DNA from 2 places in the Bradyrhizobium sp. 157 genome. Region 1 is predicted to be linked to the other one. Evidence: predicted binding sites of a transcription regulator. Region 1 holds the regulator's gene; the other holds the start of a gene.
What was found. The regulator HrcA, encoded in region 1, represses chaperone genes, less so after heat shock. The targets are predictions, from matches to a motif close to GTTAGCACTCNCNNNNNGNGAGTGCTAAC.
Positions count from the first base shown of each region.

Region 2: groES (co-chaperone GroES) is a predicted target of HrcA. The motif match lies at 12,601-12,629, and genes of this name have one in related genera.

Region 1 covers NZ_JADPKF010000044.1:26,328-41,967, reverse strand. Annotated here, with positions in the region: gene pncA (bifunctional nicotinamidase/pyrazinamidase) at 1-73, shown strand, start outside; gene IVA95_RS10120 (AraC family transcriptional regulator) at 106-948, shown strand; gene IVA95_RS10115 (VOC family protein) at 1,028-1,456, shown strand; gene grpE (nucleotide exchange factor GrpE) at 1,666-2,286, opposite strand; gene hrcA (heat-inducible transcriptional repressor HrcA) at 2,463-3,551, opposite strand; gene rph (ribonuclease PH) at 3,807-4,520, shown strand; gene rdgB (RdgB/HAM1 family non-canonical purine NTP pyrophosphatase) at 4,532-5,161, shown strand; gene hemW (radical SAM family heme chaperone HemW) at 5,154-6,323, shown strand; gene IVA95_RS10085 (penicillin-binding protein activator) at 6,373-7,584, opposite strand; gene rsmI (16S rRNA (cytidine(1402)-2'-O)-methyltransferase) at 7,816-8,769, shown strand; gene IVA95_RS10075 (YraN family protein) at 8,756-9,169, shown strand; gene gshB (glutathione synthase) at 9,199-10,146, shown strand; gene IVA95_RS10065 (hypothetical protein) at 10,434-11,261, shown strand; gene IVA95_RS10060 (MBL fold metallo-hydrolase) at 11,566-12,549, shown strand; gene IVA95_RS10055 (hypothetical protein) at 12,680-12,988, shown strand; gene IVA95_RS10050 (hypothetical protein) at 13,059-13,346, shown strand; gene IVA95_RS10045 (hypothetical protein) at 13,385-13,567, shown strand; gene IVA95_RS10040 (YifB family Mg chelatase-like AAA ATPase) at 13,726-15,264, shown strand; gene IVA95_RS10035 (hypothetical protein) at 15,437-15,640, shown strand, end outside.
Region 2 covers NZ_JADPKF010000090.1:131,584-147,223, reverse strand. Annotated here, with positions in the region: gene IVA95_RS26470 (adenylate/guanylate cyclase domain-containing protein) at 1-685, opposite strand, end outside; gene IVA95_RS26465 (FecR family protein) at 697-1,218, opposite strand; gene IVA95_RS26460 (DUF899 family protein) at 1,534-2,229, shown strand; gene IVA95_RS26455 (RtcB family protein) at 2,633-3,973, shown strand; gene IVA95_RS26450 (DUF2778 domain-containing protein) at 4,237-5,394, shown strand; partial or broken gene IVA95_RS26445 (Yip1 family protein) at 6,437-7,066, shown strand; gene lepB (signal peptidase I) at 7,073-7,756, shown strand; gene IVA95_RS26435 (Crp/Fnr family transcriptional regulator) at 8,071-8,814, shown strand; gene IVA95_RS26430 (hypothetical protein) at 8,926-9,123, opposite strand; gene IVA95_RS26425 (hypothetical protein) at 9,249-9,458, opposite strand; gene IVA95_RS26420 (phasin) at 9,672-10,124, opposite strand; gene groL (chaperonin GroEL) at 10,513-12,153, opposite strand; gene groES (co-chaperone GroES) at 12,243-12,557, opposite strand; gene IVA95_RS26405 (usg protein) at 12,940-13,227, shown strand; gene IVA95_RS26400 (cupin domain-containing protein) at 13,379-13,927, shown strand; gene IVA95_RS26395 (nucleoside transporter C-terminal domain-containing protein) at 14,057-15,307, opposite strand; gene IVA95_RS26390 (SDR family oxidoreductase) at 15,500-15,640, opposite strand, start outside.

The DNA.
Region 1 (15,640 bases):
GCTCGCCAAGGCCTGGGCCGACATGACCAAGGCCGGCGTAAAGCGCATTCAGTCGAGCGATATCGCGGCCTAGCGCGTTCGTCTTGCCGGGTTCAGAGGTTTGGGATGTCAGGTCCAGCGTCTCCACTCGCGTTCGAGATGATTCGCCGTGCGCCATCGCAGCGCATGACAGGCCTGATCACCGGCATGACGGGCTATCGCGAAACCGCGCGCGGCCGATTTTTCCAGCGCGAGACCGCAGGTCTGGTAGTGCCGCTAATCATCAGCTTCGGCACGCCGTTCCTGATCGCGCTCGGGCGCGAGCCTGACACCGCCGATCGGCAGCCGAGCTTCGCCGCCGGGCTTTATGCCGGGCCGGTTCATATCGAATCCGATGGCGGCGCTGAATGCGTGCAGGTGGACTTCACGCCACTCGGCGCCTATCGCTTCTTTGGCGGCGCTGTCGTCGATCTCGCCGCGCGCATGGTCGGCATCGGCGACGTGCTGGGGCCCGAGGGACGGCACCTGCGCGATCGGCTCGGTGCTATATCCCGCTGGCAGGATCGTTTCGATCTGGTCGAGGATTTTGTTGCAGGCCGTGCCAGCCATCGGCCTTCGCCCGAGATCACATTTGCCTATAGACGGCTCGCACGCAGCGCGGGCGGCGTGCGCATCACTGCGCTTGCAAGAGAGATCGGCTGGAGCCGCAAGCATTTGGTCGATCGCTTCCGAGCGGAAATTGGTCTAGCGCCGAAGCCGGTCGCCCGCATCATGCGCTTCCATCAAACCTGCCGGCTCGCGCAGACGGGAGCGGCAAGCGGTTGGGCAGGGATTGCGGCCGAATGCGGCTATGCCGACCAGGCGCATCTCGTCCGCGAATTTTCAGTCCTTGCCGGCGAACCGCCAACGGCCTGGGCCCACCGGCTGGCGCTGACTGATAGCCGCCTGCTGCGCCCGCTGGACGCGTAGCCGGTCAGGTAACAAATCTTCAAGCCGACGCACCTCACCTCGCGATATTGGCGAGGTAACGCAATGCAGGGAGTTGCCCGTGACCAGTCCAAGCAAAAGCGAAGCGCCGCGCCTTTATCCGACGATGCGCTGCCGGGATGCCGAAGCGATGATCCGCTGGCTCAAGGAAGTTGTTGGTTTCACCGAACGCGCCGTCTACCGGAACGGCGGCACGATTCATCACGCCGAGCTTGCCTTCGGGCCCTCGATCCTGATGCTCGGCCAAAGCAGGGAGGACGAATACGGCAAGCTCGTCGGCGATGTCGGCGGCCGTCGCACGGACGCGCTGTATGTCGCGGTCGACGATCCCGACGCTCTGCATGCGAAGGTCAAAGCCTCCGGCGCCATCATCGAAATGGACCTGCGCGACACCGATTATGGTAGCCGCGACTTCGCCTGCCGGGATCCGGAAGGCAATCTCTGGAGTTTTGGGACCTACCGGCCGAAGGCAGACGAGAGGCCGCTGTAAGCATAGGCCAGCGTCAACCGCTTCGGTGATACTCCGTAGACCCTCATCCCTGCGCGAGCGCAATTGCGCTCGTCGCTGGAGAAGCGCGCCTGCGCGCGTCTCGAAGGATGAAGGCCGAGATTCCGCAGTGGGACCTTCATGGTTCTCCCGGCGATGCGAAGCATCGTCCGGAGACGGCGCTTCCGCGCCTCCTCACCATAAGGGTCTATTTATGCCGCGCTGTTCGGCTCATTGTTGGCCGCCGGCGCGGCCTTGGCGCCGCCCTTCGAGACGCCGACGAGTGCCGGGCGCAGCACGCGCTCGCCGATCATGAAGCCGGCCTGTACGACCTGAACCACCGTACCTGCGGGAACGGACGGATCGGGCACTTCGTACATCGCCTGCTGGAAATTCGGATCGAACTTCTCGCCCGACGGATCGAACTTCTTGACGCCGTTCTTCTCCAGCGTGTTGAGCAGCGAGCGCTCGGTCAGCTCGACGCCTTCGATGAAAGCCTTCAGCGCCGGATCGGCGCTGGCCTTGGTCTCGGCCGGCATGGCATCAAGCGCGCGCTGCAGATTGTCGGCGATCTCCAGAATGTCGCGGGCGAAGCCGGTAATGCCGTAGGCGCGCGCGTCGGCGACTTCCTTGGCGGTGCGCTTGCGCAGGTTTTCCATCTCCGCCAGCGTGCGCAGCATCTTGTCGCGCGCTTCCGCCGCTTCCTTCGTCAACGCCTCGACCGATCCTTCCTCGGGATCGTCGGGCATGATGTAGGGTTTTGAGACCACGGGCTCGCCGGTCTGGTTGGCCGGGTTCACCGCGTCGTCACTCGGCCGGTTGGGATCGGTCATAAGACTGCCTTCTCAAAAAACGGTTCTGGTCGATGGGGATTTGCTGAGCGGGATATCGTGCTTTAGGGGCCGAAAATCAAGCGCTCCATAGCGTTTTCGAGCGAAGTGGACACCGGTTCGCGTGAAGAAAGCGCGTCAAAACGACAAAGCCAGGATTGGGGTCGATTCGTGGCGGATCAGCCGCCCAGCATCCGGCTGACAATGCGGGCGGCATAATCCACCGTCGGAATTACCCGCGCATAGTTCAGCCGGGTCGGCCCGATCACGCCGAGAACGCCGACAATGCGGCGCGAAGCGTCGCTATAGGGTGCGATGATGGTCGAGGAACCAGACAGCGAGAACAGCTTGTTCTCCGATCCGATGAAGATCCGCACGCCTTCGGCGCGCTCGGCCCGGCCCAACAGGTCGATCACGCCGCGCTTGGTCTCGAGATCGTCGAACAGCGACTTGACGCGTTCGAGATCTTCCAGCGCGTGCAAATCTTCCAGCAGGTTGGCATGCCCGCGCACGATCAACTGCCGGTCTTCGTTTTCGCCGCCCGACCAGCTCGCAATACCCGCCTCGATCACCTTCTGCGTCAATTGATCGAGCTCTATGCGGCTCTGCGCCATCGCGGTTTCGAGTTCGAGCCGCGCTTCAGCGAGTGTTCGGCCGCGAATTCGCGCATTGAGAAAATTGCTCGCCTCCGTCAGCGCCGAGGAAGGCACGCCGGGCGGCAGCGTCAGCACGCGGTTTTCGACCTGGCCGTCTTCGCCAACCAGCACGACCAGCGCGCGCTCCGGCTCCAGCCGGACGAATTCGATGTGTTTCAGCCGTGAATTGGATTTGGCGGTCAGCACCACCGCGGCCGCACGGGTCAGGCCGGACAGCCGCGTCAGCGCCTCGCCGAGCGCCGCCTCGACCGACTGCGCCCGCCCGACGGAGGCAAGCTGGCTCTGGATCGATTCCCGTTCAGGTTCGGTGAGGTCGCCGACCTGCATCAAGGCGTCGACGAAGAAGCGCAGGCCGAGTTCGGTGGGCAGGCGGCCGGCCGAGGTATGCGGCGCGTAGATCAGGCCGAGCGCTTCGAGGTCCGACATCACATTGCGTACGGACGCCGGCGACAGCGGCACCGCGATCAGGCGCGAAATGTTGCGCGAACCGACGGGTTCGCCGGTCGCAAGATAGCTCTCGACGATTTGACGAAAAATGTCGCGCGAGCGCTCGTTGAGCTGGGCGAGCCCCGCATGCGGCGCGATCAGGCCAATCGGATCGTGTTGGGCCACTGTTAACTCCCTGATCCCCCTAATTTGTCGATCCGGCGCGCCGATGACAAGCGTCCGCTTCGCATAGCGTTTCGAGCGAAGTGGCCGCCGGTTCGCGTAGAGAAAACGCGTCGAAACAACAAAGGTAGAGGTTCGGTTTTGATTGATCAGAACCGAACCTCTACCCCGAAACAAGGCAAAAACCCTTGCCGCTGCCCGTTCCCCCTCCTACAAGCACCGCGAACGAATTTTCGCTCGATTTTGGAAGGATTCCCCATGCGGCCGAGCCGCCGTGCGCCCGATCAGTTGCGCCCCGTGTCGCTGGAACGCGGCGTGGTCAAATATGCCGAAGGTTCCTGCATGGTGAAGTTTGGCGACACCCATGTGCTGGTCACGGCCACCCTGGAAGAACGGCTGCCGCCCTGGTTGAAGGGCCAGGGCCGCGGCTGGGTCACCGCCGAATACGGCATGCTGCCGCGCGCCACATTGGAGCGTACCCGCCGCGAGGCCGCCGCCGGCAAGCAGGGCGGCCGCACCGTCGAGATCCAGCGGCTGATCGGCCGCTCCCTGCGTGCAGCCGTCGACCTCGAAGCGCTCGGCGAGCGCCAGATTACCGTCGATTGCGACGTGATCCAGGCCGATGGCGGCACCCGCACGGCCTCGATCACCGGCGCCTGGGTGGCGTTGGCCGACTGCATCGGTTGGATGAAGAACCGCAGCATGCTGAAAGCCAACGTGCTGCGCGACAATGTCGCCGCGATCTCCTGCGGCATCTATCAGGGCACGCCGGTGCTCGACCTCGACTATGCCGAGGATTCTGAGGCCGAGACCGATGCCAATTTCGTCATGACCGGCGACGGCCGCATCATCGAGGTGCAGGGCACCGCCGAGAAGACGCCGTTCTCTCAAGACGAGTTCCTCGCGCTGATGGAACTGGCGCGCAAGGGTGTCGCGCGTCTGGTGGACTTGCAGAAGCTGGCCGTCGCGTAGTCTGATCGCACATGCACCGTCGAATCACCGGCCGGCTCGTGATCGCGACCCACAATCCCGGCAAGCTTGCCGAGATGCGGGAATTGCTGGCGCCGCATGGCGTCGAGGCAATCTCCGCGGGTGAGCTGGGCCTGAGTGAACCGGAAGAGACCGGCAAGACGTTTCGGGCTAACGCCGCGATCAAGGCGATCGCGGCGGCGAAAGCAGCGCAATTGCCGGCCTTTGCCGATGATTCCGGCCTCGTGGTCGATGCGCTCGATGGCGCGCCCGGAATCTATTCGGCGCGCTGGGCCGGCGAGGGCAAAGATTTTATGGCGGCGATGACAAGGATCGAGCGCCTGTTGCAGGAGCGCGGCGCGACCACGCCCGAAAAGCGCAAGGCGCATTTCGTCTCGGCCCTGTGCGTCGCCTGGCCCGATGGCCACCGCGAAGAGGTCGAGGCCCGCACCGACGGAACCCTAGTCTGGCCGCCGCGCGGCACCGCCGGTTTCGGCTATGATCCGGCATTCCTGCCCGACGGGCATGCGCGGACCTTTGGCGAGATGACCTCGATCGAAAAGCACGGCCTGCCGCCGTTCGGACTTGGCCTGTCGCACCGGGCACGGGCCTTCGTCAAACTGGCGGAGATCTGCCTTGGCTAGTCGCGCGCGACCCCGCCCCAAAAATGCCTTCGGCGTCTACGTGCACTGGCCGTTCTGCCTGTCGAAATGCCCCTATTGCGATTTCAACAGCCACGTCCGCCACGCACCGATCGACGAACAACGCTTTGCACGCGCGTTTGCGCGCGAGATCGAAACCACGGCGGCGCGCGCACCGGGGCGGACCGTCACATCGATCTTTCTCGGCGGCGGCACGCCTTCGTTGATGCAGCCACAGACTGTCGGCGCGATTTTGGATGCGGTCGGAAAGCACTGGCGCGTCGCCGGCAATGTCGAGGTCACGCTCGAAGCCAACCCCACCAGCGTGGAAGCGACGCGGTTTCGCGGCTATCGCACAGCCGGCGTCAACCGCGTTTCGCTTGGCGTGCAGGCGCTCGACGACGCCTCGCTCAAAGCGCTCGGACGGCTGCATACCGCACGCGAGGCGCTCGATGCGGTCGCGATCGCGCGCACCGCATTCGATCGCTATTCATTCGACCTGATCTACGCCCGCCCCGACCAGACGCCGCAGATGTGGGCGGATGAACTGAAGTTCGCAATTTCTGAAGCCGCCGAGCATCTCTCGCTCTACCAGCTTACGATCGAGGAAGGCACGCCGTTCTTCGGCCTGCATGCGGCGGGCAAACTCAAGACACCGGACGAGGCGGTGGCGCGTGCGCTGTACGACGTGACGCAGGAAGTCTGCGCGCATCATGGCTTGCCGGCCTACGAGATTTCCAATCACGCCCGCGAAGGCGCGGAGTGCCAGCACAATCTCGTCTACTGGCGCGGCGAGGAATACGCCGGCATAGGTCCCGGCGCACATGGCCGCCTCGACATCGACGGCGCACGACACGCGACCGCGACCGAGAAGCGCCCGGAGGCCTGGCTGATGCGCGTCGAGGCCAACGGCCACGGCGTCGTCACCGACGACCACCTCAACAGCGAAGAACGCGCCGACGAATTTTTGCTGATGGGCTTGCGGCTCGCCGAAGGCATCGATCCCGAACGTTATGCGGCATTGTCAGGCCGCGCGCTCGATCCGAGCCGCATCGCCATCCTGCGTGCAGAAGGCGCGATCTCCGTCGACGCCGACGGCAGGCTGCGCGTGACGAAAGACGGCTTCCCGGTGCTGGACGCGGTGGTGGCGGATCTCGCCGCATAACAGCCGTCGTTCCTGCGAGCGCATGCTTTCGCAGGGGCGACGAAAGAGATCACGCCCCAAAACTCTTCGGCGATCCGGCGACCGGCGTGCTGCCGCCGCTGGCGACTTTCATCACCGCAAGGCCGCGCTCGTTGGTGCCGTCGGAGCGGAATCGAAACAGCCCGTCGATGCCGGCGAAACCGGACGGGTTGGTCAGCGTCTCCGACGCAAAGCGCTGGCCACCCTGCTGCTTCGACAGCGCAGCAACCAGCGCGACAGCATCATAAGCTAGCGTTGCGGTGCGAACAGGATCCGTGCCGTATTTGGCACGGTAGCGCTCCGAAAAGGCGCGGAAGCCCGACGGATCCGGCGCGGCATAGAGCCCACCCTGCAGCGTCGCGCTCGCATAGACGCGCGGATTGTCCCAGAGGCCGGTCCCGAGCAACTGGATGTTACGTAAATTTGCGCCCGCTGCAGTCAGCGAGTCCGCCGTCGCCACGACCGATTCGCCATCGTCGGCGATGAACAGCGCGTCCGCCGAGCCGAGCGACTGCGCCACCGTCCGCGCCGCGCCGGCGCGATCGGCGGTGTATTTCTCGAAGGCGACGATGCGGCCCTTGCGGCCAACCGCCTGCTTGAACGCCGCTTCCACCACATTGCCATAGGCGTTGTCGGGCAACAGCGCCGCAAACGATCGCTTTCCGATGCTGGCGGAATAATCCACGATCCGGTTCACGTCGGATTCGGGCAGGAAGCTCAGCAGATAAACGCCGCGTCCGGCGACGCTGGAATCGGTTGAGAACGCGATCACGGGAACGCTCCGCGCGCGCGTCAGTTGCGCGGTCGCCGGCACCGAAGCCGCGAACAGCGGGCCCAGAACGATTTCCACGCCCTCGCCGAGCGCCTGCTGGGTGACCTGCTGGGCACCCTGCGGACTGCCGCCGTCGTCCTTGATCAGAAGCTGGATGTTCGGATTCTGGAATTCCGCCAGCGCCATCTCGGCTGCGTTCTTCATCGACTGCGCGGCAACGCCGGCATTGCCGGCGGCCGAAAGCGGCAGGATGAGGCCGACCTTGACCTGCCCCGTGCCGACCGCAAGCGGCTGTTGCTGCGGGCCTGGGGGGCCCTCGGGCGCCGACGGGCCGAACGGGTTGGAAATCTGGCCGCCGCTGCAAGCAGCGAGCAATGGCGCGCCGAGAATGAGTCCGACCGCCGTCCGCCGGGTCGGTCCTGACGGCCGAGGATCCGACGATTCAGGCTTACGATTGAGCGGGCCTACCATCTTGTCTCTTCTCTTGACCGACCGCCGTCGGCCAGGATTCCGGCTTTCTGGGCCAAGGCACCTGAACCGCTACTGAACCCGAATGCGGGATTCTGCAATATTGTCGAGGATTAGTTAACCAAAACAAAAGCATTACGATCTCGCCGCACGTCGACGGCGGCAGGGAACTTCGGCTTTGCCGCCGCCCAGCCAGATATGGCGCTTGCACCAAGACCCCTTTAGATTGCGGTCATGCGCGCAAAGCCCCGTTCAAGCTACGGCTCCGATACCGAACCGGGTTCGGCCAACAGAACATTTTTGATTGGCGGCCACGTCCTGAATGCCCCGAAGCCGGTTCCCGGCCTTTATCTGGTGGCAACCCCGATCGGCAATCTCGGCGACATTACCTTGCGCGCGCTGGAGACCTTGGCCGGCGTCGACCTCATCGCCTGCGAGGACACCCGCATCACCCGCCGCCTGACCGAGCGCTATGCGATTTCGGCAGAACTCAAACCGTATCATGAGCACAACGCGGCGATGGCGCGGCCGAAAATCCTGGAGCGGCTGGCGCAGGGCGCTTCCATCGCGCTGGTGTCGGACGCCGGCACGCCCCTGATATCCGACCCCGGCTTCAAGCTGGTGCGCGAGGCCTCTGCCGCCGGCCATGCCGTAATCGCGGTGCCCGGTGCGTCCTCGGTCTTGACGGCGCTTTCGGTCGCGGCACTCCCGACCGACCGGTTTTATTTTGAGGGATTTCTGCCGGCCAGGCAAGTCTCGCGGCGGACGCGGCTGGCCGAACTGGCAAGGATCGACGCCACGCTGGTGATGTTCGAATCCGGCAACCGCGTGCAGGAAACGCTCGCTGACCTCGCCGAGATCATGCCCGGGCGCGACGCCGCGATCTGCCGCGAACTCACAAAGCTGCACGAGGACATCAAGCGTGCGCCCATCGCCGAACTGGCAAGGATGGCCGACACGCTGGAAACCCGCGGCGAGTTCGTGCTCGTGATCGGCCCGCCGCACAAGGACGCCGATGTCATGACGCAGCACGACCTCGACGACCTGCTGCGATCGTCGCTGGCGCGCGAAAGCGTCAAGGTCAGCGTCGCGCATGCGGTCGAGCTTTCGGGGCGCCCGCGCCGCGAAGTCTATGCCCGCGCGCTGGAGCTCGCGAAGGAAGCAAGAGGCGACGATGGCGAAGACTGACGGCACTACGCCGCCCGACGTCGGGCCAAAGCTCGCCGCGCCCGAGCGGGTCGCGGCCTTTCGTACCGGACTTTCCGCCGAAAGCCGCGCCGCCGCCTACCTGATGGCCAAGGGCTACCGCATTCTCGCAAAGCGCTTTCGCACGCCCTATGGCGAGATCGACCTGGTGGCGAGGAAGCGCAATCTCGTGGCTTTCGTCGAGGTCAAGGCGCGCGCCAGCCTCGATGATGCCGCCTATGCCGTGACGCCGCGCCAGCAGGCCCGCATCATCGACGCCGCCCAAGCCTGGTTGATGGCGCATCCCGAGCATGCCGAATTCGAGCTCCGTTTTGACGCCGTCCTGATTGCGCCGCGGCGTCTGCCACGCCATCTGTTAGCGGCATTCGACGCCAGCGCTTAAGATTCCCTCCAGAGACCCGGACCTCACTCATGAAACTGAATGTCGCCGTCCAGATGGACCCCATCGCGCGTATCAACATCCGCGGCGATTCAACCTTTGCGCTGCTTCTGGAAGCGCAAAAGCGCGGCCACAGCATTTCCTACTACACCCCGGACAAGCTCTCGCTCCGCGGCGAGGAGCTGGTGGCGCCGGTGCAGCACCTCATCGTGCGCGACGAGATTGGCGACCATTTCACGCTCGGCGAACCCAAGCGCGAGCCGCTCGAAGCCTTCGACGTCATCCTGCTGCGGCAGGACCCGCCCTTCGACCTGGCCTACATCACCTCGACGCATTTCCTCGAGCGCATTCACCCCAAGACGCTGGTGGTGAACAATCCGGCTTCCGTGCGCAACGCGCCGGAAAAACTGTTCGTGATGAACTTTTCGCAGCTAATGCCGCCGACGCTGATCTCGCGCGACCTCGACGAGATCAATTCGTTCCGCGACCAGCACGGCGCCGTGGTGATGAAGCCGCTGCACGGCCATGGCGGGGCCGCCGTGTTTCGCGTCATGCCGCAGGACATGAATTTTGGCTCGCTGTTCGACATGTTCTCGGTCACCTTCCGCGAGCCCTGGGTGATCCAGCGCTTCCTGCCCGAGGTGAAGCACGGCGATAAGCGCATCATCCTGGTCGACGGCGAATTCGCCGGCGCCGTCAACCGCGTCCCCGCCCCCGACGACCTCCGCTCCAACATGGTGCGCGGCGGCGCCGCGCAGGCGACCGAGCTTTCGCCGCGCGAGCGCGAGATTTGCGACACGCTGGGACCTGCGCTGCGCGAGCTCGGGCTATTGTTCGTCGGCATCGACGTGATCGACGGCAACCTCACCGAGATCAACGTGACGTCGCCGACCGGCATCCGCGCCATCCAGCGTCTCAACGGCCCGGATGTCGCTGCAAAAATCTGGGATACCATCGAGAAGAAGCGCGCCGGGAAATAACTTCCCCTCGCGACCTATCCAGCGACTCATGCGCAGCGCGCTCATACGCGACCGGACTTAGGCCGGATGAATTGCGTGCGCCTCCTGCCGGCCGGTTGGAACCGAGGAGAAGAGCCGTGGCGCCGTACTGCTGGGCCGAGAGCGGTCCCGCTGGGTTGCAGGACGCTATCGCCTTGTGATCCCATATTCTACCATCATGCGGCCATTCTTTGGGCAAGACTGCACGGAGCGCTGCCGGATGCTCGAACGGCCACGTTCGGATGACATTGGACGGAAAGGAAACGCCAATGAACTCCACACCTACACCGAAAGAAACAGAACCCCACGATGCCCTGGTCACGCGCGCCGATGAGCGGCTCGCGCACGCCCACGAACAGATCAAGAGCGCGGATGAGCAACTCGCGCGTCTAACTGAACAGCTTGCAAAAATGGAGCGCGAGGCCTCGCATTCGCCTTCGGCCGGATCTGGTCCGCGATCGCCCTCGGCCGAACCTGGCCCGCAATCATCGCCAGGAAGGCTGGCGCTCCGAACCCTCCTCGCCTTGCCCGTGGCGGCGTGCATCATTGTGTCCGCCCTGGTTTTGCAGGCGTCCTATGGCGACGGAGCCAAGCGGTGGGCGCCGCAGCTCGTTTCAACGCCATCATCGTCGCCGGAAGACCCGCCATCTCCCGCACAGCCCGCGCCGTCTACCGTTCAACTGGCCGCGACGGAGGCAGCACCACCGCAAGCATCACCACCGCAAATAATAACCTTGGCTCAGGCCGCGCCACCGCAAGACGCGGCGCCGCCAACTACCGCGCCGCCTCCCGACCAGACTCAGTTGCTGCAAACGATCGCGCGCGACCTCGCGAATCTGCAGCAAACCATCGAACAGCTCAAGGCGAACCAGCAACAAATGGTCAGCGACAATTCAAAAGCCATTGGGGAGCTGAAGGCGAGTCAGGAAGAGATGAAACGCGCGCTCGCGAAGGTATCCGAGCAGAACCCGCCGAAAACGTCAGCGCCTCCGACGCAGCCGGCTCCGATCTTGCGCAAACCAGAGCGGTCGCCGCCGCAAGCGAGAGCGCGGCCTCGATACCCAAGGGAGTGGATGTACGACTACTACGATTGGTAGCTGTCGATGCGGTAATCATCGAAATCCTCTCCTGCAACAACGCCTTTACGCGATACGGCGCACCGCGGGGCTGCGCGATGTCATCGTCGCGGTAGCTACGCAGTCTGTGTTGCCGGAAAGATCTGGGATACCATCGAGAACAAGCGCGGCCGCTAAATAACGCCGCATCGCGTCATCGCATTTTCACATCCCTGTTGTGCCGTCTCCGCCCACTTGCCAATTTCAGCGAGCGGGCGCAGCCTGCGCCTGCGGATGAATCCGTCCGGGCACGTACTGCAATCAGTAAATTAGTGGAGGAAGACGCATGACGACGAATTTTTCGCGACGGTCTTTGCTTGCGCTCGGCGCAGGACTCGGAATGGGTCTTGGCGCTTCAACGATGCTCGGCGGCAGCGCGCTGGCCAAGGCGCCGAAGCTCGGCACGCAGGCGCCCTACTGGCACCGCTTCATCCTCGGCGACGCCGAAGTGACCGTCGTCTCCGATGGCCCGCTTCCGCTCGGCGATCCCTCCGGCACGTTTACCGGCGTGCCGAAAGAGGAAGTGAAGAAGATGCTGTCCGACAACTTCCTCAATCCGGACAACGTCGTGCTCGAGCAGAACTCGCCGATCGTGAATACCGGCGACAGACTGATCCTGTTCGATACCGGCATGGGCACGTTAAAAGCATTTGGCCCGACCACCGGCCAGCAGCAGAAAAACATGATGGCGGCCGGCATCAAGCCGAGCGATATCGACGCCGTGGTGTGCTCGCACGCGCATATCGATCACATCGGCGGCCTGGTCGGCGCCGACGACAAGCCGCTATTCCCGAACGCGCAGGTCTACATCGCCCAGAGCGATTTCGATTTCTGGACCGATGAAGGCAAGCTCGGCAGTCCCTTAAAGGATTTTGTGATCCACGCCCGCAAGAATCTGCTGCCGGTACGCGACCGCATCGTCTTCATCAAGGACAACCAGGAATTCTTGCCCGGCGTCACCGCGCTCGCAGCGCCCGGCCACACCGTCGGCCACACCATCTACATGGTGAGCTCGAAGGGCAAATCGTTCTGCTTCCTCGGCGACCTCTCGCACCACGCGGTGCTCTTGCTGGAGAAACCGCGGATGGAATTCGCCTACGACAGCGACCCGAAGCAGGCGGCCGCCTCGCGGGTGAAGATGCTGGACATGCTGGCCGCCCAGAAGATCCCGGTCATGTCTTATCACTTCGCCTGGCCCGGCTACGGCCACGTCGCCAAGAACGGCGACGGTTTCAGGTATTACCCCGAGCCGATGAACATGCAGCTTTGAACGGCTCAGTCTTCCGGGGCGGCTGGTCCGCCCCGGACGTCGCCCGGCCAGCACGCAGCGCTAGGGATACGCCTTCGTTTGCGTAAGCCTTGATCAGCGAATCACGACGTAACGATCACGGAGTCTCCCATTGGCCGAACAACCGCCCGCCAAATCCGATCTCATCTATGAGGACACTGGAGCCATGGCTCCGGTGGTCTATTTCGACATCGTCGGTGCCTACGGCACCATGAACGGCGCGATCGAGGTCGAACTCGCGACTCGCATCCTGGTGCCGAAGCCGGATGGTTCGACCGAAGTGAAATTCATCTCCTCCGGCCGCATCCGCTGCAGCGCCAACGCGGCCGCCAATTTGCGCAACGGGCTGGATGCAGCGCTGAAGATGCTGGAGCAGCCGCAGGGTAGTGCGGCGGCGATTGCGGCGGGGAAGCTGAATTGAGCTCCCCAACCATGTCTTAGGAACCATCGCGCTTCGCCGAAATTGGTCTTTCCTCAGGGAGCAAAGCACCATGAAGCGGATCGCGATCATCCTGAGCGCACTGCTTGGCAGTTATGCGTTCGCCTTGGCACAAGGTTCCCCCAGCGGGCGAGGATCCACGACCGGCGATCCCGCCGCCAGTTCGGCAAACCCCCGCGCGGCGCCAACCGCAACCACCGGCTCGAGTACATCCAATCCCGGCGGTAGCGGAACGTCTACCTCAGGCAGGAGAGACGACAATGAGGATCAGGGCCGCGACAAGATGCCCGAGAGCGACATGAGCGTCCGGCCACAGGACCAGCAACCCAAGCCGAAGTAACATCTCGGCCGCTGGCAGCCAGTTTGGAGGCCCGGCAAATGACCAAAGATATCATAGTGATCGGCTCTGGGATGCTCGTCGTCTGGCTTGGCGTGTGGAGCGTACGGGGTAACCCCGAGAATGAGAGCCGTGCAAAGACAGACGCAGTGCGCGTTCTCGCCGACGATCCGGCGCTGAAGCTTGTTTCCGAGCAGAGCCCGTACATGCGAACGGAGCGCTAGCTGATAGGCAAGCGCCGGTCAAAATGTTGACGAGCGGTTGAGCACCGGTATGTCGATGCAGGACGTGCGCTGACACGCCTAGGCGCATAATGTTCTCGCAATGTTCTTGACTTGCCCTCCGGTTCCCCGCTACCTTCGATTGCGTCGCGGGGGGCAGCATGGTTGCGCGGGTATCTACCGTAGCTTTTGAGGGGATCGAGGCTCGCGCGGTCGACGTCCAGGTGCAGGTCGCGCCCGGGCTGCCGGCGTTTGCGATCGTGGGTCTGCCCGACAAGGCGGTCTCAGAGGCGCGCGAGCGGGTGCGCTCGGCGCTGATCGCCTCGGGGCTGGCCCTGCCGGCGCGGCGGATCATCGTCAATCTGGCGCCGGCCGATCTGCCGAAGGAAGGCAGCCATTACGATCTGCCGATCGCGCTCGGCCTGATGGCTGCGATCGGCGCGATTCCCCCCGATGCGCTCAACGGCTTTACCGTGCTCGGCGAACTCGGCCTCGACGGCTCGATCGCGCCCGTTGCAGGCGTGTTGCCGGCCGCGATCGGCGCGAACGCGCGCGAGGAGGGGCTGATTTGTCCCGCGGCGTGCGGAACGGAAGCGGCCTGGGCGAGCCCGGACATCCAGATCATCGCGGCCAAATCGCTGATCCAGATCGCCAACCATTTTAAAGGCACGCAGGTGCTGTCGCGGCCGCAGCCGAAAGTGCACGAGCCGGAAGCGACGCATCTGGACTTGCGCGATATCAAGGGCCAGGAGAGCGCCAAGCGCGCGCTGGAGATCGCCGCGGCAGGCGGACATCATTTGCTGATGATCGGCTCGCCCGGCGCAGGCAAGTCGATGCTGGCGGCGCGGCTGCCTTCGATCCTGCCGCCGCTGTCGCCATCCGAACTTCTGGAAGTGTCGATGATCGCCTCCGTCGCCGGCGAAATCCGCGACGGCGCGCTGACCGCGCGGCGGCCGTTCCGCGCACCGCATCATTCCGCCAGCATGGCTGCGCTGACCGGCGGCGGCCTGCGCGCAAAACCCGGCGAGATTTCGCTGGCGCATCAGGGCGTGTTGTTTCTCGACGAACTGCCGGAGTTCGATCCGCGCGTTCTCGACTCGCTGCGCCAGCCGCTGGAGAACGGCGAGGTCTCGGTCTCCCGCGCCAACCACCGCGTTACTTATCCGGCCCGCTTCATGCTAGTCGCGGCGATGAACCCGTGCCGCTGCGGCCAAGCCTACGATCCCGGCTATTCCTGCAGGCGCGCACCGGTCGACCGCTGCACGTCGGATTACCAGATGCGCATCTCCGGCCCGCTGATGGACCGCATCGACCTGCGCATCGAGGTGCCGGCGGTCACCGCCGCCGACCTGATCCTGCCGCCGCCTTCCGAAGGCTCGGCGGAAGTCGCAGCCCGCGTCGCCGCCGCGCGCGACATCCAGCTCGCGCGCTATGCGGCGGCCGGCATGCCGCATGTCCGCACCAATGCCGAAGCACCGGCCTCGCTTTTGGAAACGATCGCGCAGCCAGATGCACAAGGCCAAAAACTTTTGCGCGACGCCGCCGAAACCATGAAGCTGACCGCGCGCGGCTATCACCGCGTGCTGCGCGTCGCACGCACGCTCGCCGACCTCGATCGTGCGGAAAAGATCGGCCGGCTGCACCTGGCGGAGGCGCTTTCGTATCGTGCGCTGGCGGAGGATTTGCGAAGAGCGGCGTAGGTCCGCGGCCGCCGGCCGGCCAAGCGACGTCGGACCTCTCGTCCCACTCGCGACCAAGATAGTCCCCCGCCACAAAAAACAACTCGCGTCAACGCGGCGGTAATTAGTTTCCTTTACCCTCTGCCAACCATAAGTCCGATGTCGCGGGCTTATGGTGAGCGAGTAGCGTGTCATGTTGCGTTTGAATATCCTGGCCTCGGTGATTCCGCTGGCAATTGTCACCCTGTTCGCGCGCGGTGAATTTTTCGCCGGTCCGCGGCCCTGCATCGAAATATCAGGCACTTCCGTCCAGATCGCCACCCTCTCCTGGCAGCCGCACCGGCACGTCAGTTTCACCGGCGATCCAGGCCGCGCGACGGTGCGGGTCCAGATTACC
Region 2 (15,640 bases), on a different contig from region 1:
GGGAGGCGGTTGGGATCGGCCGATCGCCGAACCTGAGGCGGTCGGGCTCGATCGTCAGCGGTTGGTCGATCGCGATCGATGCGACCCGGAGCGGAAGCGACAATTCGATCTTGTCGCCCGTCCGGAACAGCATCGGGACCGAGAGCGGCGTGCCGGTCTGGCCGGTCGCCACATTGGCGATACCGACTTCCGCGCGGTCGGCGAATGCCGGCAGCGGCAGTAGGAAGCGGCTGGCCTTCGGCAGACGGGCCAGGGGCCCGTCGTTGTCAGCGGAAGGCTGAACGGTGTTCGAAAATACCGCAGCCGCTGCAAGCACTGTCGGACTCGCCGCGAGCGATTTCGCGAGCGCCGCATCGCCGTCGGCGGGTCCCTTGTCGATCAGCAAGAGATCAATCGCGATGACTTTCGGCTCCAGCCGCGCGATCGCCTCGACGATTTTGGCTATCTCCGCGCGCGGCAGCGGATAGGTGCCGACGAGTTTGACGATAGTGTCGTCGATCGCAACGATCGTGACGAGGTCCGGCGGCGCCTTCACGCCGCGCACCAGCGTGCGCACGTCGGTCAATGCCGACTCGAGCCGGTCGAGGAACCGCAGATGGCCGGCCGAATGGCCGAGCCACATCGCGCCTGCCCACAATCCCGTGCAAAGCAACACAACCAGAATATGAAGGCGTCGACGGCTCATCCGCTCGGCTTCTATTGTCCCAATCTTGCCATCAAGGCCGCAACGCGCGCGGGCGGCCAGCGTTTGACGATCAACTCGCCGGACGGCTCGACATCGACGCCATCACCGGCGCCGAGTACGACGCTGCCGCGGCCGACGGGGCGCGCCACGCGCACGCGGCCATCGACGACGAAGACCGATGTCTTCGCCCCTTCGGCGTCCACCGTCCATTTGGTACCGCGCACCGCGGCAATCGCCTGCGGTGTCATAACCTCGAACCTGACGCGGCCCGGCTTCTTCGGCACTTCGAGCAGCAGGGCCTTGTTGCTGAGTTCAACGGAATCGACCTGGCCATCACGGTTGCGATCCCTGAGTTCGAACTTCGCGCCGCTTTCGGCCACGATCGTGATCGCGTTCTGGCAACGCAGCGTTTGCGTTCCCTGGGCCGTCGATGCGGACATGCAGCCTGATTTTGCCGGCTGCGCCGCCGCAGGTCCGGCGAACAGCAGCATGCCTGCCAAGGCGATCGATCCGGCGCGTGCCAGCATTATCATAGCGGCCCCCTTTGGGGTACGGCGAAACAGAAGGAGTAAGGTGATACGGTACCGTATCAAGCGCCGCGATCCAGCGCAAAGCCAATAATAGATGATATTATGTCTGCCTTCGGCGGGTAAGGTTCGGCGAAATCTTCCGGTCCGGCAGTTCAGCAAAAAGATCCGGTAAATCAGCACGGAAACGGCTCGAAAGTGGACCCAAACGGCGGCTGGAACATCGAAATTTCCGTTGCGCAGGTGTCGGACCGACGAGGCGCGAAACGTCTTGTAACCAGAAACGTCTTGTAACCACTCGACCACAACCGAGGTGTTGCCATGTCCAGTTCCGCACTGAAACCTGCCGCCGAACTCGCAAGCACAAGCCGCGTGCGCCTTCCTAACGAGAGCACCGAATATCGCCGCGCCCGCGAACAATTGCTGGCCGAGGAGATCGAACTGCGCCGTCACATCGAGCGGGTCGCCGAGTTGCGCCGCGCGTTGCCGCCGGGCGGCGCGGTGACGAAGAACTATGAATTCGAAGGCGAGGGCAGCAAGGTCACCTTGTCGGACCTGTTCGGCGACAAGCAGACGCTCGTGATCTACAGTTACATGTTTGGTCCGCAGCGCGAGCAGCCGTGCCCGATGTGCACCTCGTTCATGAGCACGTGGGAGGGCAAGCTGCCCGACGTCGAACAGCGCATCGCCTTCGTGTTCGTGGCGCGCTCGCCGATCGCACGATTGATCGAAGCGAAGAAGGCGCGCGGCTGGACACGGCATAAAATCTATTCGGACGCGTCGGGCGATTACACGCGCGATTATGTCAGCGCGGCAGATGCCGATGTGCCCGGCTACACCGTGTTCACGCGCCGCGACGGCAGCATCCGCCATTTCTGGTCCGGCGAGATGGGACCATCGACCGCCGACCCCGGACAGGACCCGCGCGGCGCGCCCGATATCGATCCGCTGTGGACCATTCTCGACACCACGCCGGAAGGGCGCGGCAAGGACTGGTATCCGCGGTTCAGCTATTAGCGAGGTGCTCGCGGCTGACGCCGACCCATTTACAAATCCGGAAATTGATGTAAGTGATCGCGCGCTTCCGCCGATCATGGAAAGACGATGCCTCGTATAGAAACCAATCCGTCACGTTGTGCAGGCCAGCCGGTCGTCCGGCATGGTCGTGCCTTGGCGTGCGCAATTGGCGTGTATTCGATTGGGGCATCGTATCCGCAAGGCAAACTACCAGCGTAACGCGGCAGCGGTCTCCCTCTGCCGCCGAGGCAGGGAATGATCCGCGGTGTGCCATTCGTGGCAAGCTCGACTTCGTAATTCCTCCCTGCCTGCAAAACCAACCCGACCTGTGTCGCGATTGACGCAGGTCCTTCCGAAGTCCTGAGCGGCCTGCGGAACGAAGTATGCAGTGAAGGAGAGTGAGATGCGATCCGATCCCTACCAGGAGCGCGCCAGGGCCTTGGCCGTTGAAGCCGGGCTCGACCCCGATGCGAAGATCGACAGGCCCGGCCAGCGGCCGATGCCGACCTGGTGCCTGTTCCGTGATGCCGCGCGCAAAGAGAAGCTTGCACGCGATGCGGAGGCTATTGCTTCCGATATCGCGCTCAGGCCGCAGGCGGCGCAATACCAGAACAGCCCGCTCAAGATCTTCGGCAAGCACGAGGACGCCACGATTGCGCAGATGCGCAATTGCATGTCGGTTGGCAACGCAGTCGCCGGCGTCATTTGCGCGGACGGCCATCTCGGCTATGCCCAGCCGGTCGGCGGCGTGATCGCCTATGAGAGGCAGATCAGCATCTCCGGTGTCGGCTTCGACATCGGCTGCGGCAACATGGCTGTGCGCCTCGACACGCCGTTCAGCCAGATCGAGAGCAACGTCGGAACGATCATCAAGGACGTGCACAGCGTGATTTCGTTCGGCGTCGGACGTACCAACGACGAGCGCGTCGAGCATGACCTGTTCGACGATGATGACGCGTGGCGTGAATCCGACATGGGCGCCTACCGGCAGAAGGCAGCGTCGCAACTCGGCACCGTCGGTTCGGGCAACCACTATGTCGACCTGCTGCGCGACGAGGAAGGCTTTGTCTGGATCGGTGTGCACTTCGGCAGCCGTGGCCTCGGCCACACCAGCGCGACCCGCTACCTCAAGGCCGCGGGCGGTAAGGACGGCATGAACGTGCCGCCCGCCGTCATCGATGAGGACAGCGAGATCGGGCGGCGCTACACCGCGGCGATGCAACTCGCCGGGCGCTACTCCTATGCCGGCCGCGAATGGGTGGTCGAGCGCGTGCGTCGGATCATCGGCGGCGTGATCACCGACATGGTTCACAACCACCACAATTACGCGTGGCGGGAGAACCATGGCGGCAAGGATTTGTGGGTAGTTCGCAAGGGCGCGACCCCGGCATTTCCGGGACAGCGTGGCTTCATCGGCGGATCGATGGGCGACGAGGCTGTCATCGTCGAAGGTGTCGACAGCGAGGAGGCGAAGGCTTCGCTCTACTCGACAGTGCACGGCGCGGGCCGCTTGTTTGGCCGCAGGGAGGCCAAGCGCCGGTTCACTCGTGCCGAGATGGACGCATGGTTGCAATCGCGTGGCGTGACGTTGATCGGCGCGGACCTCGATGAAAGCCCGATGGCCTATCGCCGCCTGCCGGAGGTGATCGCGGAGCACGCCGGCTCGATCAAGGTGCAGCATACGCTGCGTCCGTTCGCAGTGGCGATGGCCGGCGAGAACGAGTTCGACCCGTTCAAGGATTGAGGCCGAACTTGGCCCGTTATGGGACATCCGGTGTTGCGTCACGCCGGGTGTCCCTGATTGGCACCAATTCCCGCATCACTACGGGGGTGATTTCCCCAATTATTCCATGGATTTGAGCCCGCCTTACATCTGCCCGCGTTTAAGCCCGATTTAACTAAAAGTCGCCTTAATGACGCTCTGTGCCTCTGCGAGATGCTGCAGGGAACGTCTCCGGACGCAGCATCAATAGGGGACTTGGTGGAATTGTTCTGGGCGTTGTGTGAATGAGTAAGCGTACGCGTGCGTTCGGTCCTGCGGCCCGCAGCCGCGGGAAATCCTCCCGCAAAGGCATTCTCCAATATTTTCTCGGCGGTGTCGCGGTCGCAGGCCTCGTGCTGGGCTGCGCCTGGACCGTTTACAGCAACGTGCTCGGCGCCAGCATCTATCCATCCGTGAACAACGCCGGCTTCGAGGCGCCCGCCGTCAACAACCCGAGCACCGTCACTGCGCATGCCGTGCGGCCGGCCTTCAATGAGATTTTCGCGTCGCTGCCGCAGCAGTCGCTGGTAATTCCCGCGCCGGAGAACGTCGCGATGTCGCTGATGTTCAACGAAAGGTTCGCAGCCGCCGCCGCGCAAGGCGAGCCCTCGAGAGCGGCCGAATCCAAGCCCGTCGAACCGACGAGACTGGCGGAAGCTTCGCCGCCGGCCGAAGCGCCGAAAGCCGTTCAAGCTTCGAAGCCCGTGGAAGCGACGAAGCCGAAGATTTCCGCTCCTGCCACCAAGCTCGCGTTGAACGCACCCGCGCCGGTCCCGGCGGAGACCGAGGCCAAGACCGCGAAGGCATCCGGCTCCACCGTTCGCGACATGGCACAGCGCGCCAAGGCCGCCGTGATGTCGATTGCTTCCAACGACAGGCAGACCATGGTTGAAAAACTGTGGGGCAAGCAGCCTTCGCAGAACTCGTTGCTCGCTTTTGCATCCGCCGACGCCAACGTCACCGGCAGCATCATCGATACGCGAAGCCAGAACCCGATGATGGGCGGCTCGCCGCCCTATGATCGCCAGACCGCGGTCTACGACATTTCCGCGAAGACAGTCTATCTGCCTGACGGCACCAGGCTGGAGGCGCATTCGGGCCTCGGCTCCAAGATGGATGACGTACGCTATTCGCATGTACGGATGCAGGGCGTGACGCCGCCGCACATTTACGAACTGAAGCCGCGCGAGGCGCTGTTTCACGGCGTGCCGGCGCTGCGGCTGACGCCGATCGGCGGCGAAGAAAAAATCTTCGGCCGCGACGGGCTGCTCGCGCACACCTACATGCTCGGGCCGAGCGGCCAGTCCAATGGCTGCGTGTCGTTCAAGGACTACTATGCGTTCCTCGACGCCTATCGCAACAAGGGCATCCGCCGCCTCGCAGTGCTGGCGAAGATCCAGTAAGCGCGGAGCGTAGCGCTGCTGCGCTCGACGGTCAGATCCAATTTTCCAACAACTGCATAACGCTGTCATGCCCCGCCACCGGGTCTCGCCTTCGGCGAGCCCGATGACAAGCTCCGGTGGGGCATCCAGTAGGCTGCGGCTTCTCGGCTCAATCGTTGACGTCTCTGGAATACTGGGCCACCCGCTCATGACGGTTCCGTAGAATGGGTGGAGCGAAGCGATACCCATCAATGCCGTTGCAAGGCGATGGGTATCGCTGCGCTCCACCCATCCTACAATTCGGAGTATGACTTCGCGATCTCGCGGCGCTTTGCGCCCGAGGTTTGCTCTTCATTTCCCGCCCTCTTATTCAGAGGGCGCAGGGAAGACCGGGTGCTTGCTGCACCCGCGGTCTCGCGTGCGATTTGCGCAAACAAAAGTGCACACGAGCATACAGGTACAGCGGGAGCATCCCGGCCTTCCCTGCGCAATGGTTTTACGGCTTACTTCGTGCTCTCCCCGGTGAACGGCTTTCTTGCCACCGTCGCCCCTGAGAAGCTTCGCTTCCAAAGGACTTAACGCCAGCACCGCGGCGCCAGAACCACACGACTTCGCCGTACGCGTCGGGCGCGTACGTCTAGCGCGCCATCAGCGTCCATCGCATCTCACCGCACGTTCGTGACGATCGCGAGCCGCCCCTCCATCGGGTGAGACGGGCGGAGTTATGCGGCTGATTTGCCCCTCGCGTGAAGCGAAATATTTTTGATTCCCGGCCTTGACACGATTTCTGAAAATCAGAAGTGATTTGCCCGACAGGTGATTTGTCGCGTCTTGCCAACCGTCACTCTCCGATGTGCAATTGAACATCGTAGGCTCGCGACATCGTTGCGTCCGGAACGACGGAGAGAGTCCTTAGCCTGGGCAAAGCGACGACCTCGACCTCCGTCAACCCTGAGAAGGGCAGAAGCATGCCCACCATCTGGAGGCAGGCTCGACGTTAGGTTTCCTCGCACCTTTAGCGACCGCAACCGTGCTCGTCGGCATTCCGCATTCTCGCGTTGGCATGTCAATGCAGCCTCTGATAAAGCGATCTGCGTGGCCGCTACCTTGGGGGCCGGTCAAACGTGTGATTGCAATGTCTGATATGCCGTTCGATGCCGATGTGCGACAGACGTCGCCGTTCATTTCCATCTGGTTGAGTCCGCGGCAAACCATCGAACGCATAGCGGCCAGTCGGCCCGATTATCTGGTTCTGCCATTGGCCGCGCTTGGTGGAACGGCCTCGGCTGCCGGCATGTTGACGACATATGGGGCAGCTAGCGAACTCATTGGCTGGCGGGCATTGCTGGCGTGCGGCGTCGGCGGCGGCATTCTTGGGGTCATCAATCTTTATCTGTTCGCAGCCGTCACCGGCTGGCTGGGGCGAAAGATGGGAGGCGAGGCCTCGGCTGCTGCGGTGCGCGCCGTATTCGCCTGGGGCACCTTGCCGAACGTTCTGGGGCTCGCGATCGTCCTGTCGATTTCCGTCGGTTGGCGAATCGCGGGTGGGGGAGGCGCTGAACCGCGGTCGCTTGCGACGTTGGGCGACTACGCGATCGGTGCATGTGGGCTATGGTCGATCGTCTTGACCCTGCTGATGCTGTCGCGCGTCGAACGGTTCGGCTTCTGGCGTACGATTGCGGCTTATGCCGCCGGGGCGTTGCTGCCGTCGTCGGTTCTCGCACTCATTGTAAGGACGTTCTTGTTTCACCCGTTCAATCTTCCGGCCGCCTCCATGAGCCCGACCTTGCTTTCGGGCGATTACGTTTTCGCCTCTAAGTACCCCTACGGCTACACACGGTATTCGTTTCCGTTCTCGCCGCCGCTGTTTTCGGGACGCATCTTCGGCTCCGTTCCTGGCCGCGGCGATGTGATCGTCTTCCGCCTGCCAAAGGACACGTCGACCGACTATGTCAAGCGGGTGGTAGGTCTTCCCGGCGATCGCATCCAGATGAAGGAGGGAGAGCTTTATATCAATGGCACGGCCGTCAGGCGCGAGCGCATGGAGGATTTCGACGGGAGCGATGCGTGCGGAGGCGGATCGATCAAGGTGAAACGCTGGCGCGAGACATTGCCGGATGGAGCGAGCTACACGACGCTTGATTGCGTCGACAGAGGATTTTACGACGGCACCAATGTTCTCACTGTGCCAGCCGGCCACCTGTTCGTGCTAGGCGACAACCGCGATAATTCTACTGACAGCCGCGTCCTTTCGGCCGTCGGATACATTCCGCTGGAGAATGTCATCGGCCGCGTGGGCATGATTTTCTTCTCTCTGGAACGCGGCGGCAACGGCACGCAGCCCGCCATTCGTTACGGGCGGATCGGCACGGTGGTGCAATAGCCACTCCTCGATCGCGAGCCGCCCTGCCGTGCGCCGAAATTGGAACCGTGCATCCCCGTACGCTTACGGTGTTACCCATGCGCATTTTGCAGTTGCGTCCGGCGGCCCATTTGCATCTAACTTCTTAGAAGGCTGCGAGCAGTCCGCCTCGCGGCCGCGTATTTGGGCTTTGTTGTGTGAGAGTATGTTTGAGTGAGTGCGCGTACAGAAAGCAGATTTGAACTTGCGTTGAGGCTCCCGTTACCGGACGCGCCAGATGGCGATCGTCGCGGAAGGCGTGCCTCGGGTTCCCCATGGTGACACCTCGCCGCGGAATGGGAAATCGCCTTCTTGCAGCATTGCCGGCATCGGACTTCGATCTGCTGGAGCCCGAGCTTGAGACGATTGCGCTCGATCAGGACGCGGTCCTTTCGCGGGCGGGTGACGCAATCGAGTACGTCTACTTCCCTCATAGCGGCGCCATCTCGCTAATGATCGACATGGCGGACGGGCATACAGTTGCCACCGCCGCAGTCGGGCGCGAGGGGGCGGTAGGTATTCTTTCAGTGCTCGGGCCTTCTCCTTCAGACAATAGCGCGGTCGTTCGTGCGGCGGGCACCGCCGCCAGGATTTCCGCATCGCGATTTCACACTGCTTTCAACCGCAGTCCAGCGATACGGCACGCGGTCCAGATTCACGTGAGGGCGATGCTGATGCAGCTTCAGCTTGGTTCGGCATGCAATGCGCTTCACCCGGTCGAAGCCAGAATGGCTCGCTGGTTGCTGCAGCTTCGCGACCGCATCGACCATGACGTGCTTCCGCTGACTCAGCAGGCACTCTCGCAAATACTCGGGGTACGACGCACGACCGTAACACTGCTGATGCGCAAGCTGCGCGCGCGTGGCGCGATAAGGTCCGATCGGCGAGGCCTGATCGAGATCGATCAGGCGCGGCTCGCGACGGTAGCATGCGAATGCCACAGCGTCATGCGCCTCGAAGTCGAGGAGATGTTCGCGCTCCATTCGGCCCGATCTCGCGCCGCGGTTCTGTCCGAAGATCGGCGCGTTCGCGGAAATTGAATCGGGCAGTACCAGGTGAAGCGCCTTTCGCGCGGTCGCTCGTCGTTCCGCATCGTGACTTGCTGCTATGGCGTTCTGGAACGCCCATCGACGGGCGGATCCTTCGCCCGATCAGGTTCTCTGCCGCCAGCCGCGGTCGAGTGCCGACCCGGATCCCGCCTCGAGCTTCGCAATCTCTCGCAGCACCTTCGCCGTCTGCCGCAATTCGTTGCGCTCGGGGCCCGGCTTCAACCGCCGAGCTTCTTCAAGAAAGTCCTTGGCCTGCAGCAGCCAGGCGGACGTTCCAATTGAAATTTGCTCTCGCGCCATGGTGTCCCTCCATCGCGACTATCGCGTGATCTGTATCGACGCGGATTCTTTGATTTGAAGTATTGTGTTTGCGAAATGGTCGCCGCCCTCGGATCAAGTCCGAGGGCACGCTTCGCTTGAAAACGCTAGACCGAGCCGGCGCTGCGTCGCCGCACACGGATGCTTGGCTCGTCGACCCAGGCTTCCCGGGCAAACCAGGCGTGATCGGCGTGGCAGATCACGCAACGGGTCCGCGCGAAGAACACTGCGCTGCGGCTAAAGCTCTCGCGATCAGTCTTGATGCCGGTGGGAATCGCATGTCCGGTTCGCGGACATTTGACCATGACCATTCCCATATCGCCCTCCCTTGAGATTGGCTTTCATTGTCGATTGAAAAAGTACCGGCCGGTTGGAAATGCGCCTCTTGTCGGTGCGGGTTACTTGGGGGGCATCGCGCACCTGATTTGGTCGAGCATCGGCCAGTGGGGGCTGCGTGCTCGCTACTGGGCTTATTCCAACCGGCCGGATCCCTCCTCAAACGAACCTTGGACGTGAACTAGACGCGGCTTTTAGCCGGCCGGGTGGAGACTCTTGGTGAAGTGCTTCCTGATCGGCTCGCCCGATTCCGTTGCAAGCTTCTGGGCAAGCGTCCACAATTCCTTGTTCTGGTCGGATGCGGTCTCAAACGCCTTGCGCGCTTGCGTCGCGGACAAGGTCAAGACATCGCTGGGCGACTTGCTGCCGACGAGATGGGCGAAGAAGTCGAGCGCCGCGGCGGCATTGGCGTTGGAGATTTCGAACACCTTCAGCCCGTAATCGGTCGCGCCTCTGGCGTTGCTCGAATAGGTCTCGCGCACCGCTTCCGTCATCTCCGCCGACGCGGCCTTGATCTTCTCGTAGTTTTCCCGGGCGCGGGCGAAACCCTGCTCGGCAAGCTCGCCGCTTACGCCGGGCCAGGCGATCTTCGAGAAGTCCGGCAACGGCATGCCGAAGACATTGGTTCCATTCAGTGTGACTTTCATTTCGCTTTCACTCACAGAGCATTACTCCTTCGCGAGCGAAAGCATTCCCCGCGACGCACGCTCGCGTCACGAGAGCTCACGCTCCGTGTTGGACCTGATTTGGATGAGCTTTGATTTAGCCCCGAACCGATACAACTTTGCTTGAGGAGAGCGGCACTGTCGGTTCGGTTTGCGACTCTCGCGAGAAGTTTTTTGAAAATTGTCAACGCATACGCTGGTATAATTTACACCGCGCTGTGTATAACCGGGATATCTCAAACAGCGGGAAGGTTTTGCTTCAGCGTCACGTTGCAGTGACATCAGCGCTCTGGCCGTCGGCGTCGCCGTCAAAGCAAAAACCCCGGCATCGCTGCCGGGGTTCTGCATTCGTATCGCCTGAGAGGCTGGCTCAGAAATCCATGCCGCCCATGCCGCCGCCCGGAGGCATTGCGGGGCCGCCGGCGTTCTTCTTCGGCAGTTCGGCGATCATGGCTTCGGTGGTGATCAGGAGAGCCGCGACGGAGGCCGCGTTCTGGATCGCCGCACGAACGACCTTGGTCGGGTCGATGATGCCCTTGGAGACCAAATTGCCGTATTCGCCGGTCTGCGAGTCGAAACCATAATTGTACTGCTCCTTCTCGAGGATCTTGCCGACGATGACGGAGCCGTCTTCACCGGCGTTGATCGCGATCTGGCGGGCCGGTGCGGACAGCGCCTTGCGCACGATCTCGACACCGGTCTTCTGGTCGTCGTTGGCGGTCTTGATGCGCTTGAGCTGCTCGGACGCGCGGAGCAGGGCGACGCCGCCACCCGGCACGATGCCTTCTTCAACCGCCGCACGGGTCGCATGCATCGCGTCATCCACGCGATCCTTGCGCTCCTTGACTTCGACTTCGGTCGCGCCGCCGACGCGGATCACCGCGACGCCGCCCGCGAGCTTGGCCAGACGCTCCTGCAGCTTCTCGCGGTCGTAGTCCGAGGTGGTTTCCTCGATCTGCGCCTTGATCTGCTGCACGCGCGCCTCGATGTCGGCCTTCTTGCCGGCGCCGTTGACGATGGTGGTGTTTTCCTTGTCGATCATCACCTTCTTGGCGCGGCCGAGCATCTGCAGCGTGACGTTCTCAAGCTTGATGCCGAGGTCTTCCGAGATCGCCTGACCACCGGTCAGGATCGCGATGTCCTGCAGCATGGCCTTGCGGCGATCGCCGAAGCCCGGAGCCTTGACGGCAGCGACTTTCAGACCACCGCGCAGACGGTTGACGACGAGGGTGGCGAGGGCTTCGCCTTCGACGTCTTCGGCGACGATCACCAGCGGCTTGCCGGTCTGCACCACGGCTTCCAGCAGCGGCAGCAGCTCGTTCAGCGAGGACAGCTTCTTCTCGTTGATCAAGATGTAGGCATCGTCCATCTCGACGCGCATCTTGTCGGCGTTGGTAACGAAGTAGGGGGAGATGTAGCCGCGGTCAAACTGCATGCCTTCGACGACGTCGAGTTCGGTCTCGAGCGACTTGGCTTCCTCAACCGTGATGACACCCTCGTTGCCGACCTTCTTCATGGCGTCGGCGAGGAACTTGCCGATTTCGGCGTCGCCGTTGGCGGAGATGGTGCCGACCTGGGCGATTTCCTCGTTCGAGGTGACCTTCTTGGAGTTCTTGACGAGGTCGGCGACCACGGCTTCCACCGCCAGGTCGATACCGCGCTTCAGGTCCATCGGGTTCATGCCGGCGGCAACGGACTTGGCGCCTTCACGGACGATCGCAGCCGCGAGAACGGTCGCGGTGGTGGTGCCGTCGCCGGCAGCGTCAGCGGACTTGGAGGCGACTTCGCGCACCATCTGCGCGCCCATGTTCTCGAACTTGTCGTCGAGCTCGATCTCCTTGGCGACGGTGACGCCGTCCTTGGTGATGCGGGGAGCGCCGAACGACTTGTCGAGCACCACGTTGCGGCCCTTCGGGCCGAGCGTGACCTTCACGGCGTTGTTGAGGATGTCGACGCCGCGCAGCATGCGGTCGCGGGCATCGACGCCGAATTTGACTTCTTTGGCTGACATATTTGTTTCCCTGAGTTGATCTTTGTTTCTCACCCTGTCGGGGAGGCGCCTTGCGGGCGCTCCTCAGGGTGAGCGTGGCAGGCGGTGTCTTAGGCGGCCTTCTTCTTGGCGGCGGAGGCGTCGAGCACGCCCATGATGTCGGACTCCTTCATGATCAGGAGCTCCTGGCCGTCGATCTTGACTTCGGTGCCCGACCACTTGCCGAACAGGACGCGGTCGCCGACCTTGAGGTCAATCGGGATCAGCTTGCCGGTTTCGTCACGGCCGCCGGGGCCGACGGCGACGACTTCGCCCTGGGAGGGCTTTTCCTTGGCAGTGTCCGGAATGATGATGCCGCCAGCGGTCTTCTCTTCGGCGTCGATGCGTTTGACCACGACGCGGTCGTGAAGCGGACGGAAGTTCATGCAGTCCTCCTAAACGTCTGGGAATGTTGTAGAATTCTGGAATTTTGGCAGTCCGGACTAGCGAGTGCCAACCCGGCTGGGGCTGATTTAGGCCAGTATTCTTCGGGGGACAAGGGCTTCTAGCAGAAAAATTAGCACTCAAGTATGTCGTCTGCCAATTTTGTTCGGCATGATTAACGCGGCGACGGAAGCCTCCGGACCCCGTATTAGCACGTGCGGTAAGCTGCTGCTAACGCGGGAATTTTCAATAATTCGTTAAACATTTAGGCTTGTGATAGGTTGGTATCGTGCGTCACATTTCTCTCATGTGAGCGCATCTCCGCCGGGGCGGCTCGGTGTGTGGCCACCACGTGAAATGCGCTTCCAGCAATGGAGGTTTGGCATGGTCTCGCGGGTTGGAGTTGCTTCCGACGACTTCCGGAAGCAGGTGCTGGGTTACGGGCTGACGACGGCGCAAATTCTGTATCGGATGCCGGATCATCCTTCGTTGCTGCAGACCTATGTCTGGCAGAATTACGATCTGTTTCCGAAATTCCCGGCGCTGAAGGACTTCCTCGCGTTCTGGCAGGAAAAGCTCGATGGCCCGCTATATTCCGTGACGGTGGCGCATTCCAGGCTGATCAAGCCGACGGAGCTGCGCGCCGTCGACGGGGTGTTCAGGCTGCATTGACCGAGCTGCTGTAGAGCTGCCGTAGGGTGGGCAAAGCGAAGCGTGCCCACCATCTGACACTCCGCTCGCGGTGGTGGGCACGCCGCGCTTTGCCCACCCTACGAAAATATTCTGTGTTAGCCTCCTGCGACAAACAAAAAGGGAGGCACCCATGGCCAAGAAGAAAGCGGCATCACGTCCCGCGGCGCAGCTCGCCGTGAAGAAGAAGTGGTCGGGTCACAAGGCGGCAGCCAAATCCGCAGCCCGCAAGGCCGTCAAGTCGAAGGCGAGGGGCGCGCCGGCGGTCAAGGCCAAACCGGCCAGGAAGGCCCGGCCGAAGCAGCGCATCGCCATCAGCCATCACCGCGAAGAGGATTTCAAGGCCGATGGTCTGCGAACTTACGCCAAATACCGCGACCTCGGCATCGCGGACGCGACGCATGGCCTGGCGCAGGCGCATGTCATCCGCCTGATCGGCCCGTGCAACCCGGCAGAAGTTTCCAAGCTGCACTACCACGACGTCGAATTCCAGATGGTCTATGTGCTCAAGGGCTGGGTGAAGACCTACATGGAAGGGCAGGGCGAGACACTGATGAAAGAAGGCAGCGCCTGGACCCAGCCGCCGCGCATCAAGCATCTGATCATGGATTATTCCGATGACGTCGAGTTGCTGGAGGTGATCATGCCGGCGGAGTTCAAGACGGTGGAATTGGCGGGTTGATCTCGTAGCCCGGATGGAGCCAACGGGTCGCGAATGCGCGCCGATGACAGGCTCCGCGAAATCCGGGGCCGACCTCGCAGGCTGATGAACTGATCCCGGATTGCGCTTCGCTCCATCCGGGCTACGGACTTACGTCAACACCCCCACCACCGCCCCCATCAAACACGTCGCCAGCGTGCCTGACACGATCGACTTCAATCCCAACGCATTGATCTCCTCGCGCCGATCTGGTGCCATGGTGCCGAGGCCGCCGATCATGATGCCGAGGCTGGCGAAGTTGGCAAAGCCGCACATCGCGTAGAGCATGATCAGCCGCGAGCGCGGATCGAGCGTTTCAGTGCCGAGTTTCGAGAGCTCAAGATAGGCGATCAGCTCGTTGAGCACCGTCTTGGTGCCCATCAGGCTTCCGGCCGTGACGGCTTGCGGCCAGGGCAGGCCCATCAGCCAGCACACCGGCGCCATCACAAGCCCCAGCAGCCGCTGTAGCGAAATTTTGGCGCCGCCGATCTCGGGCAACAGCCCGAGGATCGCATTGACGAGATAAACCAGCGCCACCAGCACCAAGAGCATCGCGACGATGTTGAGCAGCAGTTCGAGCCCGGCCGCCGTGCCCTTGGTGATTGCATCCATGGTCGAGGACGCATCCATGTCGGGATCTCTGAGCGAGCCGCCAGTGCGCTTATCGGAAGTCTCCGGCACCATGATCAGGCTGATCAGGATCGCGGCCGGTGCGCCCAGCACGGATGCGATGACGAAATGCGCGGCCGCATCGGGAATCAGCGGCGCCAGGAACGTGGCGTAAAGCACCAGCACGGTGCCTGCGATGCCGGCCATGCCGCCGGTCATCACCAGGAACAATTCGCTGCGCGTGAGCTGCGCCAAATAGGGGCGGATAAACAGCGGTGCCTCGACCATGCCGAGAAAGATATTGGCCGCGGCCGACAGCCCGACCGCGCCGCCGACGCCGAGCGTGCGCTCCAACAGCCACGCCATGCCGCGCACGATCGGGGGCAGCACGCGCCAGTAGAACAGGAGCGTGGTCAGAACGCTCATGACGAGCACGATCGGCAGCGCCTGGAAAGCCAGGATGAAATCCGCGCCCGGTGCTTTGAGGTCAAACGGCAGCGCGCCGCCGCCGACATAGCCGAACACGAAGGAAGTGCCGGCGCGCGTCGCCGCCGCGATCGTGCCGACGGCGTCGTTGATGGCGCCGAACGCCTTGGCCACCGGCGGCAGCTTGAGCAGCACCAGCGCGGTGACGATGGTGACGGCCAGCCCGATCGCCACCTGACGGAGCGACACGGCGCGGCGGTTCTCGCCGCACGCCCATGCGATCGCCAGCAACGCCAGCACGCCAAACGCCGATTGCAGTTGCAGCATGAATCCCCCGAAAACCTCGGGAGCGATTATGTCAACCTTGTCGATTTGTGAAAGCCCAACTCGTGTCCCGGACGCGGTGCGGCGCCACTTCATGCCGCGCTGCAGAGCCGCGACCTTGTCGTGACGCGAGGAAAGCTTGGCCCCGGTTCAGCAGCGCAGCACGTTGTACTGCGCTGCGCCCGGGGCACGAGATCAACCCCGGCCGACGAACGGCATTTTGGTCGCCATGACCGTCATGAACAGTACATTGGCATCGAGAGGCAGGCCGGCCATGTAGGCGACCGCATCGCCGACGGCCTTCGCGTCCATGCGCGGTTCGTGCTTCATCGTGCC